2 regions of the Acetobacter sp. P1H12_c genome follow, and region 1 is predicted to be linked to the other one. Evidence: predicted binding sites of a transcription regulator. Region 1 holds the regulator's gene; the other holds the start of a gene.
What was found. Region 1 encodes HrcA, which represses chaperone genes, less so after heat shock. Its sites were predicted from a motif close to GTTNGCACTCNCNNNNNGNGAGTGCNAAC; they were not measured.
Positions count from the first base shown of each region.

Region 1 (7,290 bases):
ATCAGGCCGACGCGGCTGCTTCCGGCCTGCGGCTCGACCATCACCAGATCCCCTGCCTTCAGCAGACGGAAACGCCGCGTCCAGGCCAGATCGCGGTCCTGAATTTCTCCCGTTTGCGCGGTCCCGCCCTGCATGGTGGCCCCGCGCCGCACAACAGCGCCCTCCAGCCAGCCAACCCGGCCATGCGCCGGGTCCAGCACGACCGCCAGACGCCACTGGTCCAGCATCCCCAGCGGGGCCACTTCGGCTTTCAGAGCCGCGACCCAGTCCTCCTGAGAGGATGATGCGCTGATAGTCTCCACATGCCTGACCGGCCCACGCCAGCCACCGTGCGCGCGGTCATACGCCATCAACCCCTGCCGCAGCATTGTCTGCGCTGTGAGCTGAAGGGACGGGTCCAGACTGGTATGGACATCCAGCCCGCCCTGCATGGTCATGTCCTGACCATATTTTTCCAGAAGCTGGCGGCGGACTTCCTCAGCAAACCATTCAGAACCGGGGGCCGGGCCGGGACGCACAAAATTATGCGGGATCAGCGGTTCCGCTTCCGCAGCCCGCGCAGCCTCATGCGTCAGCGCGCCCGTTTCGGCCATGCGTTCCAGCACCCAGTTACGGCGGCCGCGCGCGGCCTCGGGGAAGCGCACCGGATTATAGTTGGTGGGGGATTTGGGCAGCGCCCCAAGGAAGGCGGCCTCCGCATCATCAAGCTGGTCCAGAGGTTTGTTGAAATAGGTCTGCGCGGCAGCCCCGATGCCGTAGGCACCACTGCCCAGATAAATTTCGTTCAGATAGATTTCGAGGATCTTGCTCTTGGGCAGAACCTGCTCAATCCGCATGGCAAGAAAGGCTTCCTTGGCCTTTCGCTTCATGGAAACCGCATTACTGCCCAGCAGCATGACGCGCGCCACCTGCTGCGTGATGGTCGAGGCCCCGATCGGCCTGCGCCCCTTGCCGCGAGTAAGGTCTGTCAGCCCGGCGCGTGCGATTGCCAGCGGGTCAACGCCCTTATGGCTCCAGAATTTCTGGTCTTCCGCGGCAATAAAGGCGTTTTTCACCCGATCCGGAATAGCGCTGTACGGCACAAAAACCCGGCGTTCATCCGCCAGTTCGGCAATCAGCCGGTCATCGGACGCATAAAGGCGGCTCATCACTGGCGGCTGATAGGTCCGCAGGCCCTCAACCGTCGGCAGGTCAGACACAATGCCTTCATACTGGGTCCAGACAACAACCGCAGCCCCTGTCGTGCCGACAAGTGCCAGGGCGGCCACCGTGCCCAGCAGCCCCCGCCACTGGCGGAAACGCGGCCTGCGCCATGCAGGGCCGTGACGGGAAGAGGCTTCTCTCCCCTCGTTTTTATTGGAAGAAGACCCGGGTTCACCAGAAGACGGAGTTCTTGTCATGCAGGTCCTTTACCATTCTCATGCGCTGCCGTCTTTACTCTCGTCGCTCTTCCTGACCACATCATGGCGAATTTTGTCTTTTATCCCAGCATTTCGCCCAGAAAGCGGGCCGTATAGTCCACAACCGGGATAATCCGGCCATAATTGATGCGTGTCGGGCCAATAACGCCAATCGCGCCGACAATCCGGTTGGCCTCGTTCCGGGCGGGGGCCACCACCATGGACATGCCCGTGCCGCCAAATAATCCGCTCTCCGCGCCGATAAAAATCCGCACGCCCTCAGAATTTTCCGCCAGTTCCAGCAGCCGCAGCATGGTTTCCTGCCGCTCCAGCCGCTCAAACAGCGCCTGAATGGCCAGCAGGCGCTCCTGCCCGTCCACATCCGTCAGCAGTTTGCCCTGCCCGCGAATAATCAGGGTACCGCCGCGCTCTTCATCTCCGCCACCCCAGATTGCCAGACCGCTTTCCACCACTTCTGTGGTTAACTGATCCAGCGCGCTCCGGTTTTCCGTAATATCCGCCCCCACCCGCTCCCGCAGGTCCGGCAGCGTTGCCCCAAGGGCATGCGCGTTCAAGTAATTGGCGGCTTCCACCAGAGCCGAGGGCGGCATGCCGACGGGCGTTTCAATCACCCGGTTTTCTACATGCCCATCCGTGCCCACCAGCACAACCAGCGCCCGGTTGCCGCCCAGCGCCACAAATTCAATATGTTTGACGCCACCCTCACCTTTTGGCGCAATCACCAGCCCGGCCGCATCGGACATCCCAGACAGCAGGGAGGACGCCTCCGTCAGCGTATCCTGCAAAGACCGCCCGCGCGCCTCCAGAGACTGACCAATCCCGCGCCGCTCTTCTTCCGAGAGACTGCCAAACTGCAACAGGCCATCCACAAACAGACGCAGCCCGGCCTCCGTCGGCAGGCGACCGGCGGAGGTATGCGGGGAAAACAGCAGGCCTGCTTCCGTCAGAGAGGCCATGACATTCCTGATCGTGGCCGGGGAGAGCGGCAGCCCGAGCCTGCGGGAGAGCGTGCGTGAGCCAACGGGTTCGCCGCTGGCCACATATTCCTCCACAATTTCCCGCAGAATGGTGGCGGAGCGGGTATCCAGCCCCGGCGGCAGAACAGGCTTTGCTGGGTGCAGACCACGTTTCATGAGGATCAGACCTCCTCCTTCATAACAGGATCTTTCTGCTTCTGCGCATCTGCGTCCGGTATGACAAGAAAAACAATGGTGCGGCTCCAAGGTTTCACTCCTGCCAAAACCGCTTTATGTGCAGAGACCATATTGTTTTAAGGAGTTCCCCATGCGCCCGTCCGGCCGCCAGCCCAACCAGATGCGCCCCGTCACCATTGAAACCGGCTTTGCCCGCCACGCGGAAGGCTCGGCCCTTATCCGCGTCGGCGGCACGGAAGTGCTCTGCGTCGCCAGTGTTGAAAACCGCGTACCGCCTTTCCTGCGTGGCAAAGGCACCGGCTGGGTGACGGCGGAATACGGCATGCTGCCCCGCGCCACCCATACCCGTGGCAACCGTGAAGCCGCCAAAGGCAAGCAGTCTGGCCGCACGCAGGAAATCCAGCGCCTGATTGGCCGCTCCCTGCGCTCCGTAGTGGATCTGGCCGCTCTGGGGGAAATGAGCATCACGCTGGACTGTGACGTTCTGAACGCCGACGGCGGCACACGCTGCGCCTCCATTACCGGGGCATGGGTGGCCCTGCGTCTGGCCCTTGGACAACTTGTGGCCAAAAACGTGCTGACCCATATGCCGCTGCGCGGGCAGGTTGCCGCCGTGTCCTGCGGTCTGACCAAGGCAGGCCCGGTGCTGGATCTGGACTATGAAGAAGACAGCGCCGCCGCCGCTGACACCAATTTTGTGCTGACAGCCGACCGCCGCATTGTAGAAATTCAGGGCACAGCCGAAGAGTCTCCGTTTACGGAAGATGCTTTCAACGAGCTGTTTGCACTGGCCCGCACCGGCGTGTCCGTCCTGTTTGACGCCCAGACGCTGGCTGTTGAAACCGCGGAGAACCGCTGACATGACGCCCGGCAAACCGGAGGCTGATAAGCTGGAAGCAGGCAGTAAACTGGTTCTGGCCAGCCATAATGCAGGCAAGCTGGCCGAATTTTCGACCCTGCTGGCGGATTTTGGGGTGACCGTGCTGTCCGCCGGGGATCTCAATCTGCCGGAACCGGAAGAAACCGCCACCACGTTTGCCGGGAACGCCGCCATCAAGGCGCTGGCGGCGGCCAGGGCAACGGGTCTGCCCGCTCTGGCGGATGATTCCGGCCTGTGCGTCAGCGCGCTGGGCGGCGCTCCGGGCATTTACTCAGCCCGCTGGGCTGGCCCGGACAAAGACTTCCCCGCCGCCATGGCCCGGATTGAATACGGCATCGGCTCTGACGAGCGCGACGCATGGTTTATCTGTGTGCTGTGTCTTGCCTACCCGGACGGCACCACCCATAGCTTTGAAGGGCGCGTGGATGGCAGCATCATATGGCCCCCGCGCGGTGAAAAAGGTCATGGCTATGACCCGATTTTTACCCCCACGGGAGAAAGCCGAACCTTTGCCGAAATGGAAGAGGCCGAGAAAAACGCCATAAGCCACCGGGCGCGGGCGTTTCAGGCTTTCAAACAGGCCTGTCTCGATTAAGGTGTTTTTCGGGCAGAGCCGCAACGCTCTGCCTGAGCATTTTCTGTGCTGTGTGGGCAGCCTTCCCCCCACAGGCACACCAAAGTCCGGAACAACAGAAACACCATGACGACGCCAAACGCGCAGCAGGCTTCTTCCTACACCCCTCTGGACCTTGAAGGCGTCCGGACCTTTCTTGCAACACTCCCGGCCATTGCGGCGCGCCTTGGGGGCACACCGGATGCATGGCGGGTGTGGGAAGTCAGTGACGGCAACCTCAACATGGTGTTTCTGGCGGAAGGCCCGCAGGGCAGCGTCTGCCTGAAGCAGTCTCTTCCGCATGTGCGGGTAGACCCCTCATGGAAAATGCCGCTTGACCGCACGTTTTTTGAAGCCGCCTATCTGCGCGCCGTATTTCCGCATGTGCCCGACCTGACGACCGAATGTCTGCATTTTGACGCAGAGCAGTTTATTCTGATTGTGCCGGGTCTTTCCGGGCACACCGTGATGCGCACCGCCATGATGGCCGGACATTTTTACCCGTCTGTGGCCGCACAGGTGGGCGATTTTGTTGCGCGCAGCACGTTCGCAACATCCCTGCTGGCAGAACCGTTTGAACGGATTATGGACCGCCGGATCTGCTTTGCGCGCAACCAGACGCTCACGCGCATTACGGTCGATCTGGTACTGACAGACCCGTATCATGACCACCCACGCAACCACTGGGCGGACCCGCAGATCACCCCCATTGTGGACGCCCTGCGCGCCAGCCCGGCGGTGCAGGCACGGAGTGATAGTCTGCGTCTGCGTTTTTTAAGCGCGCCGCAGGCTCTGCTGCACGGGGACCTGCATACCGGCTCCATCATGACCGATGGCACGGACACAAGAATTATTGACGGAGAATTTGCCACCTATGGCCCCATTGGCTTTGATGCCGGGCTTTTTACTGGCAACCTGATCCTGAGCCTGTTCGCAACGCCCGACCGGGCCGGACAGGCACTGCATCTGGATATGATCCAGACATTCTGGACAAGTTTCAAAAAAGGCTTTCTCGCCCTCTGGCAGGACAGAGAATGGGCGGAGGACCGTTCAACGCTCTATTACGCCACCACAGACAAATCCACGCAGAATTTTGAAAAATCTCTTTTTATTCAAAATATTTTTCAGGATACTGTGGGCTTCTGTGCCGCAGAAATCATTCGCCGCACCATTGGCTATGCCCATGTGACCGATTTTTCAGTGCTGACCGACCCTTCTCTGCGCACCACGCGCCAGAAAGCAGCCCTTCTGTTTGCGAAAGACTGCCTTGAACAGAAAAAACCCCTGAAATCTCTGGCTGATTTTCTGGAACTGCTCTACCTGCATATGTCTGCTTTGTAAGGCTCTCAAAGCAGACACAGCACAGAAAATTTTTTATAAGCTCAGAATAGAAAACCCTTTAATTAAAAACATACTCTCAGATTTTCTCTTCGGCATTATATGCAGCAACAGGTTCGATCGGAAAACGGATCAGGTGGTAGGGCGGCTTTCTTTTATCCTGCCCGCCATTAAAGCTGGCCAGACGGTTCCACTGCCCCAATGTGCAATAAACATGCGTTTTTGTGCAGAAAATTCCATCAGGTGAGAGAATACGCGGGTCATGCACCATCAGCTCAAAAGACCCGTCTGTATTGCGCCGCAAAATGGAATCCTGCTCGAAGTTTGTTGTATAAATCCGTCCCTGCGCATCGGTCGCCAGCCCGTCGGCTGTCCCTTTTTCCCCTTCATCTTTCACGGCTGCGGCCAGCGCGGCCTCCGTCACCGTCGGGTCGGCCAGCAGCGCGGTCGGCAGGCTGTATAGTCTGCGGCTGGTCAGCGGAGCGTAAAACAGACGGTCACTCTTCGGGCTGAGCGTAATGCCATCAGCGCCCCCCACCACAAAGCGCGGTGGCTTACCGGGCGTGTAGACCAGTGGCACCCCTTCCACCACCGCCATAAAGCCCGGCTCCGCCTGTGTGGAAGGATGGGTCGCCAGAACACGCCGCTGCTGGCCTGATACAATATCCACCACCACCAGTGCCGGGCTGTGCCCGAAAGAACTGTCCGTTACATAAGCCGTGCCCGCCTGCCCGTGCGTCAGGTCCACGCGCAGATCATTCATGTGGCTGTCTGGCAGCAGAGCCGGAGCCTTCAGCACAATTTTATGCACCAGCCTGCCGGTAGAGGGCTCAAAACAGACCAGCTTGGCGGCACCCGGCTGCAAGGGCTGGCCTGCCAGTTTACCATCATCAATCGCCCAGATCCGGCCCTGCGTATCCATGGTCATCCCGTGGATCGACATCAGCCGGTCCGCCGGGGCGGCAGAAGACGGCAGGCTAAGGGCCGCCGTTGGCCAAGGCACAACACGCCCCTGCACCAGTTCCCCCAGCGTGGCTCCCTTATGGTTCACGGCATGGCGCGGGAAGCCCACAAAAATACGCCCCTCTTCCGTCACCACCACGCCGGATGGGCCGGGGCCGTAAAAATCAGCAACAATTTCAAACGATCCGGCGGATTCATACCCCTGATCACCATTCACCCCGGTTGTGGGGGTGCCACCACCCTGTACGGTGCCCTGCGTGGGCTGTTGCGCCGCCCGTGCTTCTGGCACCCGCAGCAGGCCTGTGGCCACAGGGACAATGCTCCCGCCCAGTAGCAGGGAGGACAAAAGCCGCCTGCGCCCAAGCTGCTGCTGGCCCTCCGCCTGCCCGTGCAGGCCGCCCGCGCCTTGCCTCTGTCTCACCACAGCCGCGTTCCGGGCATCACACCCGGATGGGCTGAAGGACTCAGCATGAGAGGGAATTACAGCCGGGCAGCCAGAAAGCGGGCGAGACGTCATGGACTCATCACTCCTGTTTTAAGGGGGCTCCACGCTCCCACGCACGTTCCTGTCAGACAACCCCGCGCCCGGCGGAGAGTGATCACAAACTGGAAGACGGAGAGCATCATGGCCATAAAACACAAAAAAAGCGGTGCCGTTTCCGACACCGCCTTTTGGTAGGCTTGCTTGAACGCTATCTCTTCCGACGGAGCAGGCCACAAGGCCGCTCCGCCAGAAAATCCGGACGTCTTAGCTATCCGTGTTGCGACGACGAATGGCCGCACCCAGAATATCACCGAGAGACGCACCGCTGTCGGATGAGCCGTATTCGTTGATAGCCTGCTTGTCTTCTTCAACTTCGCGACCTTTGATGGTCAGCGCGAGCTTGCGGGCAGCGCGGTCAACAGAGACCACCTTCGCAT
Region 1 is NZ_JACRVR010000001.1:3,239-10,528, forward strand. Features, by position in the region: gene KP699_RS00020 (penicillin-binding protein 1A) at 1-1,400, opposite strand, end outside; gene hrcA (heat-inducible transcriptional repressor HrcA) at 1,481-2,554, opposite strand; gene rph (ribonuclease PH) at 2,706-3,434, shown strand; gene rdgB (RdgB/HAM1 family non-canonical purine NTP pyrophosphatase) at 3,436-4,050, shown strand; gene mtnK (S-methyl-5-thioribose kinase) at 4,156-5,409, shown strand; gene KP699_RS00045 (major royal jelly family protein) at 5,486-6,886, opposite strand; gene rpsA (30S ribosomal protein S1) at 7,118-7,290, opposite strand, start outside.

Region 2 (7,290 bases), on a different contig from region 1:
CATCATCGTGACTTTTCCCTTCTGACAGAAGACGGCGAGTATCTCACACTCTCCGCACCAGAACTCCGCTCCCGGCTGGACAGCATGCCCTGCCCTCTGGTGGTCCATGCGCCATCATTTGCGCGCAAACTGGATCTGCCACCACCGGGGCAGCCGTCCCCCTGGCTGGACCTGCTTGAACTCTTCACGTTTGTTTATCCGGCCCGGACTGCGGCCCCGACACCTCGCGGGCTGGCGCTGGCGCTTGGACTGGAGGAAGAACAGATTGGCCGCGCCGAAGCTGATCTGCTCCCCACGCTGGTCGAAATCATGCTGACGGAACTGGCTCGTCAAAAAAACGGGCCTTTGGGGGACATGCTGGCGGCCCTGACAGTCCGGCTGGCGCAGGCAGGCTGGCCATGGGCAGGTACTGTTGCGGAAACACTCGGTCTGCCAGACAAGCTGGATGGCAAGGGCAATCTGCCAGAAGACGCTCTCCAACCGGGGGACGCCCTGCGGGTCTGGCGCGTTCTGCCAAAATGGGAAGATGTCGCCCCCCGGCCTCCCCCAGCGTCGCATCCCATTACTCCAGCGGAAGCCCGCACACGATTGCGGACTCTTCTGGGCGAAGGCTCAGAAAGCCGGGCTGGTCAGGCCGATTTCGCCAGCGTTTCCACCGCAGCGTTTGAGCCCCGTACCCATCGCGGCAACCCGGCCGTTGTGCTGGCGGAGGCCGGAACAGGCACAGGCAAAACACTGGGCTATATTGCGCCCGCAAGCGTCTGGGCACAGCGCAATGGCGGCAGCGTGTGGATCAGCACCTATACGCGCCATCTGCAACGGCAGATTGAACAGGAAACGCATCGGCTTTTTCCAGATGACGCGACACGCCGCCATCATGTTGTGCTGCGCAAAGGCCGAGAGAACTATCTCTGCCTGCTAAACATGGAAGATGCCGTCAATAGTGCAGCCTCCCGCCCGGCGGGTGTCACTATCGCACTCTCCATGCTGGCTCTCTGGACGCGCGCGACAGCAGATGGAGATCTGCTGGGCGGTGATCTGCCCAGCTGGTTTGGTGATCTGTACGGTCAGGGAAGCGTTTCCGGAGTGGCCGACCGTCGTGGGGAATGTATTCACGGAGCCTGCCCTCATTATCAGCGGTGTTTTGTGGAGCATACGATCCGCAGGGCACGGGAGGCGGATCTGGTGATCGCCAATCATGCTCTGGTTATGGCGCAGGCAGCGTATGCGCAGGCCGCAATGAGCGACGACGCCGAAGACACTGAAGAAGACGCAACCCCGTCCCGCTATGTCTTTGATGAAGGCCATCATCTGGCAGATGCCGCGGATGGCGCGTTTTCCGCCGAACTATCCGGGCTGGAAGCGGCTGAGTTGCGCCGATGGTTGCTCGGGGCAGAAGGTCGTCGCTCGCGTGCTCGTGGGCTGAAGCGTCGTCTGGATGATCTGGTTGTCGGCTTCCCGCGACTGGAGGCACCGCTGGATGCTGCGCTTATGGCCGCGCACGCCCTGCCCGCGCCCGGCTGGTCTGCAAGACTGGCGGAGACAGATTCTTCAGAAAGCGGGCCGCCCGAACCTCCCCCGATAGAGGATCCTGACGGGTTTCTGCCTGCGGCCCCTGTTTCAGCAGAGCCGGTGCTGGAAAACCCGACCGAAAGCTTTCTGCGCCTCCTGCGCCAGCAGGTGCTGGCACGGAGTGAGGACCGTCGGCAAACGCACCAGTATGGTGCGGTGGAATGTGACCTGCATCCGCTTATCCCGGATCTGACAGAAGCGGGGCAAACGCTGGCCCGTGCGCTCAGCCGGATTGCAGAACCCCTGCGTACCCTTGCTGAACGGCTTCAGGCCCGCCTGCAGGATGATGCAGACTCTCTGGATAGCGTGACCCGTGGCCGCATTGAAGCCATGGTCCGGGGGCTACGCCGCCGCGCTATCACCCGGCTGGATGCGTGGACGTCCATGCTGGATGCGCTGGATCAGCCGCCTCTGGCCGATACAACACCCACGCATATTCACTTCATCCGTCTGGATCGGCGGCAACAGCAGCGGCCCGGCGAACATGATGTTGGCCTGCATCGCCACTGGCTGGACCCGACCATTCCTTTTGCCGCCGTCATGGCCATGCCCGCGCAAGGCATGCTGATCACATCGGCCACCCTGCGCGATCAGTCAGACACTCAGCACAGGCAGGACGAACCGGAAACAGAGGAAACCGAGCGTGCATGGGAAGCTGCGGAAGCCCGCACCGGAGCCAACCACTTCCCCTCTCCTGCCATTCGCGCCAGTCTGACCAGCCCGTTTGATTACGCCCGGCAGACCCGTACCTTTATTATTACGGACGTGGACCACGCCAGTATTGCCGATCTGGCCGCCGCATACCGCACACTGTTTGAAGCCTCAGGCGGCGGCGGACTAGGCCTGTTTACCGCCATTTCCCGCCTGCGGGGAGTGCACAGCCGTATTGCCCCGGCACTGGAAGATCAGGGTCTGCCGCTTTACGCCCAGCATGTGGACGCAATGGACAACGCAACCCTGGTGGATATTTTCCGCACGGAAGAACATGCGTGCCTTCTGGGGACGGACGCCATGCGTGACGGCGTGGACGTTCCGGGGAATGCCCTGCGTCTGGTTGTGTTTGAACGGGTCCCCTGGCCGCGCCCGGACATTCTGCACAGAGAACGCCGCATTCACCTCTCGGGCGGTGATACCACCGGATATGACGACAGGATTGCGCGCCTGCGGTTGCGTCAGGCTTTTGGGCGACTGATCAGAAGTCAGTCTGACAAAGGCGTTTTTGTGCTGCTGGACCGCCGCACACCCTCACGGCTGCTTTCGGCATTTCCACCCGGAGCAGAGGTCCGTCGTATGGGGCTGGCAGACGCAGCGCGGGAAATCAGAGCGTTTTTATAAATCGCGCAGTCCGGCTGCCAGATGGAGCGTGATACGCGGACCAAACAGGCAGACCAAAACGCACGTCCGGGCTTTAAGGCCCTTCGTCTTAAGCCGAGTTAGATCGGCTTAAGTTCAGTCGCGGCAACTTTACCACGCTCGGTCACGAGTTCGTATGAGACCTTTTCGTTCTCATTCAGCCCACGCAGACCAGCAGCCTGCACAGCGGTGATATGAACAAACACATCCTTGCCCCCATCGTCAGGTGCGATGAAGCCAAAGCCTTTAGTGGCATTAAACCATTTAACTGTACCGGTCGGCATAGGCGGGTAACTTTCCCAGATATCTCCTACCGGACAACCATATGACCGGTTACAGGATGTACTCATCGGGTCACGAAGATGCGGTCTTGTCAATCAAAATACCCATCTTCTGCGGTCCTTACCGGGCGTGTGCGCCCAGATGTTCTTCAAGGAATGCAAGGCTGCGCTTCTGCGCCAGCTTGTAGGCTTCCGGGGCAAACGATGCCCGTTGTGAACAGCCGAACCCATGCCCGGCACCATCGTACACGTAAATTTCAATTTCAGGATGCGCTGCACGAATGATGCTCACATCTGTGTGCGGAATACTGGTATCGGCCTCCCCAAAATGGAGCTGAACCGGGCAACGCGGAGTCTCATCAACCCGCGATGCAATCCCGCCCCCATACCAGCTTACGGCAGCGGCAAAACGATCCGTCCGGCAAGAGGCTTCCCACGCCAGCAGGCCGCCCCAGCAATACCCGATAAGACCAACATCCACCTTCCCCAGTGCTGCGGCTGAGGCTTCAAGATCCAGCAGTGTTTCCGCCAGTGGAATCTGGCTGCGCAGAGCAAGTCCGGTCTGGATATCCGCTTGTTCATAACCCAGCTCCACACCGCGCTCGGCGCGGTCGAACACAGCCGGGGCAATCACATGGAAACCGTGCTCGGCAAATATGTCGCACACATGCCGGATATGCCCGTTCACACCAAAAATTTCCTGCACCACAACCAGCGCATACGGCATTTCCGCATGGCCAGCTTCGTAAGCCGAAAACTCATGTCCATCAGCCGCTTTCAACGTGATAATCTGTCCCACCCGGTTCTCTCCCCTGAAGAAAAATGACATCACAAAGAAAGTTTTCCACATTTCTTGACTCAGGGGGAGGACAAACCTATCTCCTGTTCTGGCACTCCCGGGGTGGGAGTGCTAACGCAACGCGGCGTTTATTACGCGCGGCAGATGCCGGTGGTGTTGCTTCCTGACAAGGGCGCCACCGCAGCAAACAGAATGTGGAGCGATCCATAATGACGAAGTTTCGTCCTTTACACGACCGGGTAGTCGTTCGTCGCCTTGCTGGCGAAGAAAAGACCGTCGGCGGCATCATCATTCCGGATACGGCTAAAGAAAAGCCCATGGAAGGTGAAGTGGTTTCTGCTGGTCCCGGCGCTCGCAATGAGCAGGGTCAGGTTGTAGCGCTTGATGTCAAGGCTGGTGACCGCGTCCTGTTCGGCAAATGGTCCGGTACGGAAGTGAAGATCGACGGCGAAGAGCTGCTGATCATGAAAGAAAGCGACATTCTGGGCGTGATTTCCGCCTGAGTGGACCGCGCTGATCCGCTTTTCGACCTTATAAACTGATCTCTCACAGGAGAATTTGATATGGCTGCCAAAGACGTAAAGTTTGGTGGTGACGCTCGCCAGCGTATGCTGCGCGGCGTTGACATCCTCGCTGATGCCGTAAAAGTCACGCTCGGCCCCAAAGGCCGCAATGTTGTGCTCGACAAGAGCTTCGGCGCACCGCGCATCACCAAAGACGGTGTGTCTGTTGCCAAAGAAATCGAACTGGCTGACAAGTTCGAAAACATGGGCGCACAGATGCTGCGCGAAGTGGCCTCCAAAACCAACGATATCGCTGGTGACGGCACGACCACAGCAACCGTTCTGGCTCAGGCCATCGTGCGTGAAGGCCACAAGGCTGTTGCCGCTGGCATGAACCCGATGGACCTCAAGCGCGGGATCGACAAGGCCGTTCATGCCGTTGTTGAGGAACTGAAGAAGAACACCAAGAAGATCACCACCCCGGCGGAAACCGCTCAGGTCGGCACGATCTCCGCTAACGGTGAAGCCGAAATCGGCGAGATGATCTCCGAAGCCATGCAGAAAGTTGGCTCCGAAGGCGTTATCACCGTTGAAGAAGCCAAGCACTTCCAGACGGAACTGGACGTGGTTGAAGGCATGCAGTTCGACCGTGGCTACATCTCCCCCTACTTCGTGACCAACACGGAGAAGATGACGGCCGATCTGGAAAACCCCTACATCCTGATCCATGAAAAGAAGCTGTCTTCTCTTCAGCCGATTCTGCCGCTGCTTGAAGCCGTTGTGCAGTCCGGCCGTCCGCTGCTGATCATTGCAGAAGACGTGGACGGTGAAGCTCTGGCAACGCTGGTTGTCAACAAGCTGCGCGGTGGCCTGAAAATTGCTGCTGTTAAAGCTCCGGGCTTTGGTGACCGTCGTAAAGCCATGCTGGAAGATATCGCAATCCTGACCGGTGGCCAGGTCATCAGCGAAGACCTCGGCATCAAGCTGGAAACCGTCACGCTGCCCATGCTCGGCACGGCTAAAAAAGTCCGTATCGACAAAGAAAACACGACGATCGTTGATGGCGCCGGCAAGACCGACGAAATCAAAGGCCGTTGCAAGCAGATCCGTGCGCAGATCGAGGAAACCACCTCTGACTACGACCGTGAAAAGCTGCAGGAACGTCTGGCCAAACTGGCTGGCGGCGTTGCCGTGATCCGCGTTGGTGGCTCCACGGAAATCGAAGTGAAGGAACGCAAGGACCGCGTTGACGACGCTCTGCACGCAACCCGCGCTGCCGTTGAAGAAGGCATTGTTCCGGGTGGCGGCACAGCTCTGGCCCGCGCTTCTGCAAAGCTGGCTCACCTGCACTATCATAACGACGATCAGCGCGTTGGTGGCGACATCATCCGCAAGGCTCTGCAGGCTCCCCTGCGCCAGATCGCTCACAATGCAGGTGAAGATGGTGCGGTCATCGCCAACAAGGTGCTGGAATCCGAAGACTACGCTTTCGGCTTCGATGCACAGGCTGGCGAATACAAGAACCTGGTTGACGCCGGTATTATCGACCCGACCAAGGTTGTCCGCACGGCTCTGCAGGACGCAGCTTCTGTTGCTGGCCTGCTGATCACGACGGAAGCCATGGTTGCTGAACGCCCTGAAAAGAAAGCCGCTCCGGCTGGCGGCCCTGACATGGGCGGCATGGGTGGTATGGATTTCTAAATCCTCCATACGAATTGAGTGGTCGGAAGCTGGTCCAGTCAGCTTCCGATTACACAAAAATCATAGAAAAGGCGGTTGTGACACTATGTCGCACCCGCCTTTTTTGTTTCATGCAATTTTAATTCAATAACCTTGTCGGTGAAAAAACTTGAGCTGCGCACATGGTAAATTACGCTATGGGTAGGTATACTTGCTTTACAATGAGGTGAGACTTACCTCCCAAACACTTCCAAAACCGTCTTGTGGACACTCCGTCCAAAGAGATTGTTATTACAAGCAGGTTAAGTAAAAATGATTGAAACAAAAAATTTCCAAGGACCTCCTAAAAACATTTCCCCTCCCCTTACTGAGGGAATATGGTCATTTGGTCCTGTTGGTGGTTTTTTTCTAACTGAATCACTGATACTTAGCCCTAATGGAACAATAGATGGCTATTACCACCATAATGAACGTTCTTGGCGCATAGAAAATTATCGTCTCCTTATTTTAGGAGAAGATGGCACTCTGATGTGGCGTTCTATTGAAGCCTTTAGAGATCCTGAAGGGCTCATCAATATAATCCTAGAACACCCTTCTGCTCCTGACACACGATTTATTCTGAAACAAAATCGACCTCAGGCAGCCCCTCAATCACTCCCTCAGACAGTAGCAGAACCTTCTCCATTATCTGAGTCTGTTTCTGCAGCAGTACCCGCAGGTCTGTCTGACGCTGAATTCCTGTTCCCATCAGACCTTGAAGTCACAAACCTAAAAGTCGGGAAAGTGCTGCTGGTTGGCTCCTGCCTGACTGCGCTTTATCATGAGCAGCTTCAGGCACGGCACCCTGAAACGGCATTTGATTATATCCCTTATAATTTCGTCAGCGTTCTTCCTGAGGCTCCGCCCTCCCCTGTCTCGGACTATGATTTCCAGTATCTGCAAATCCCGCTACGCTCTGTATTGAGCGACCGCGTTATCTGGGGTTTTCGTTTTAACGAGGAAGGCTTCACCAAAACCATCCTGCAGGACGCTTACAGCATCATTGATGCCATGCTTTCCAGCGCGATGATCTACAATGAGCGCCATGGCCTCCTGACATTCG
Region 2 is NZ_JACRVR010000045.1:3,065-10,354, forward strand. Features, by position in the region: gene KP699_RS14575 (ATP-dependent DNA helicase) at 1-2,907, shown strand, start outside; gene KP699_RS14580 (cold-shock protein) at 3,006-3,209, opposite strand; gene KP699_RS14585 (dienelactone hydrolase family protein) at 3,328-4,005, opposite strand; gene KP699_RS14590 (co-chaperone GroES) at 4,215-4,508, shown strand; gene groL (chaperonin GroEL) at 4,569-6,209, shown strand; gene KP699_RS14600 (HAD family hydrolase) at 6,501-7,290, shown strand, end outside.
Region 2: a site for HrcA is predicted at 4,093-4,121, ahead of KP699_RS14590 (co-chaperone GroES). Genes of this name have one in related genera too.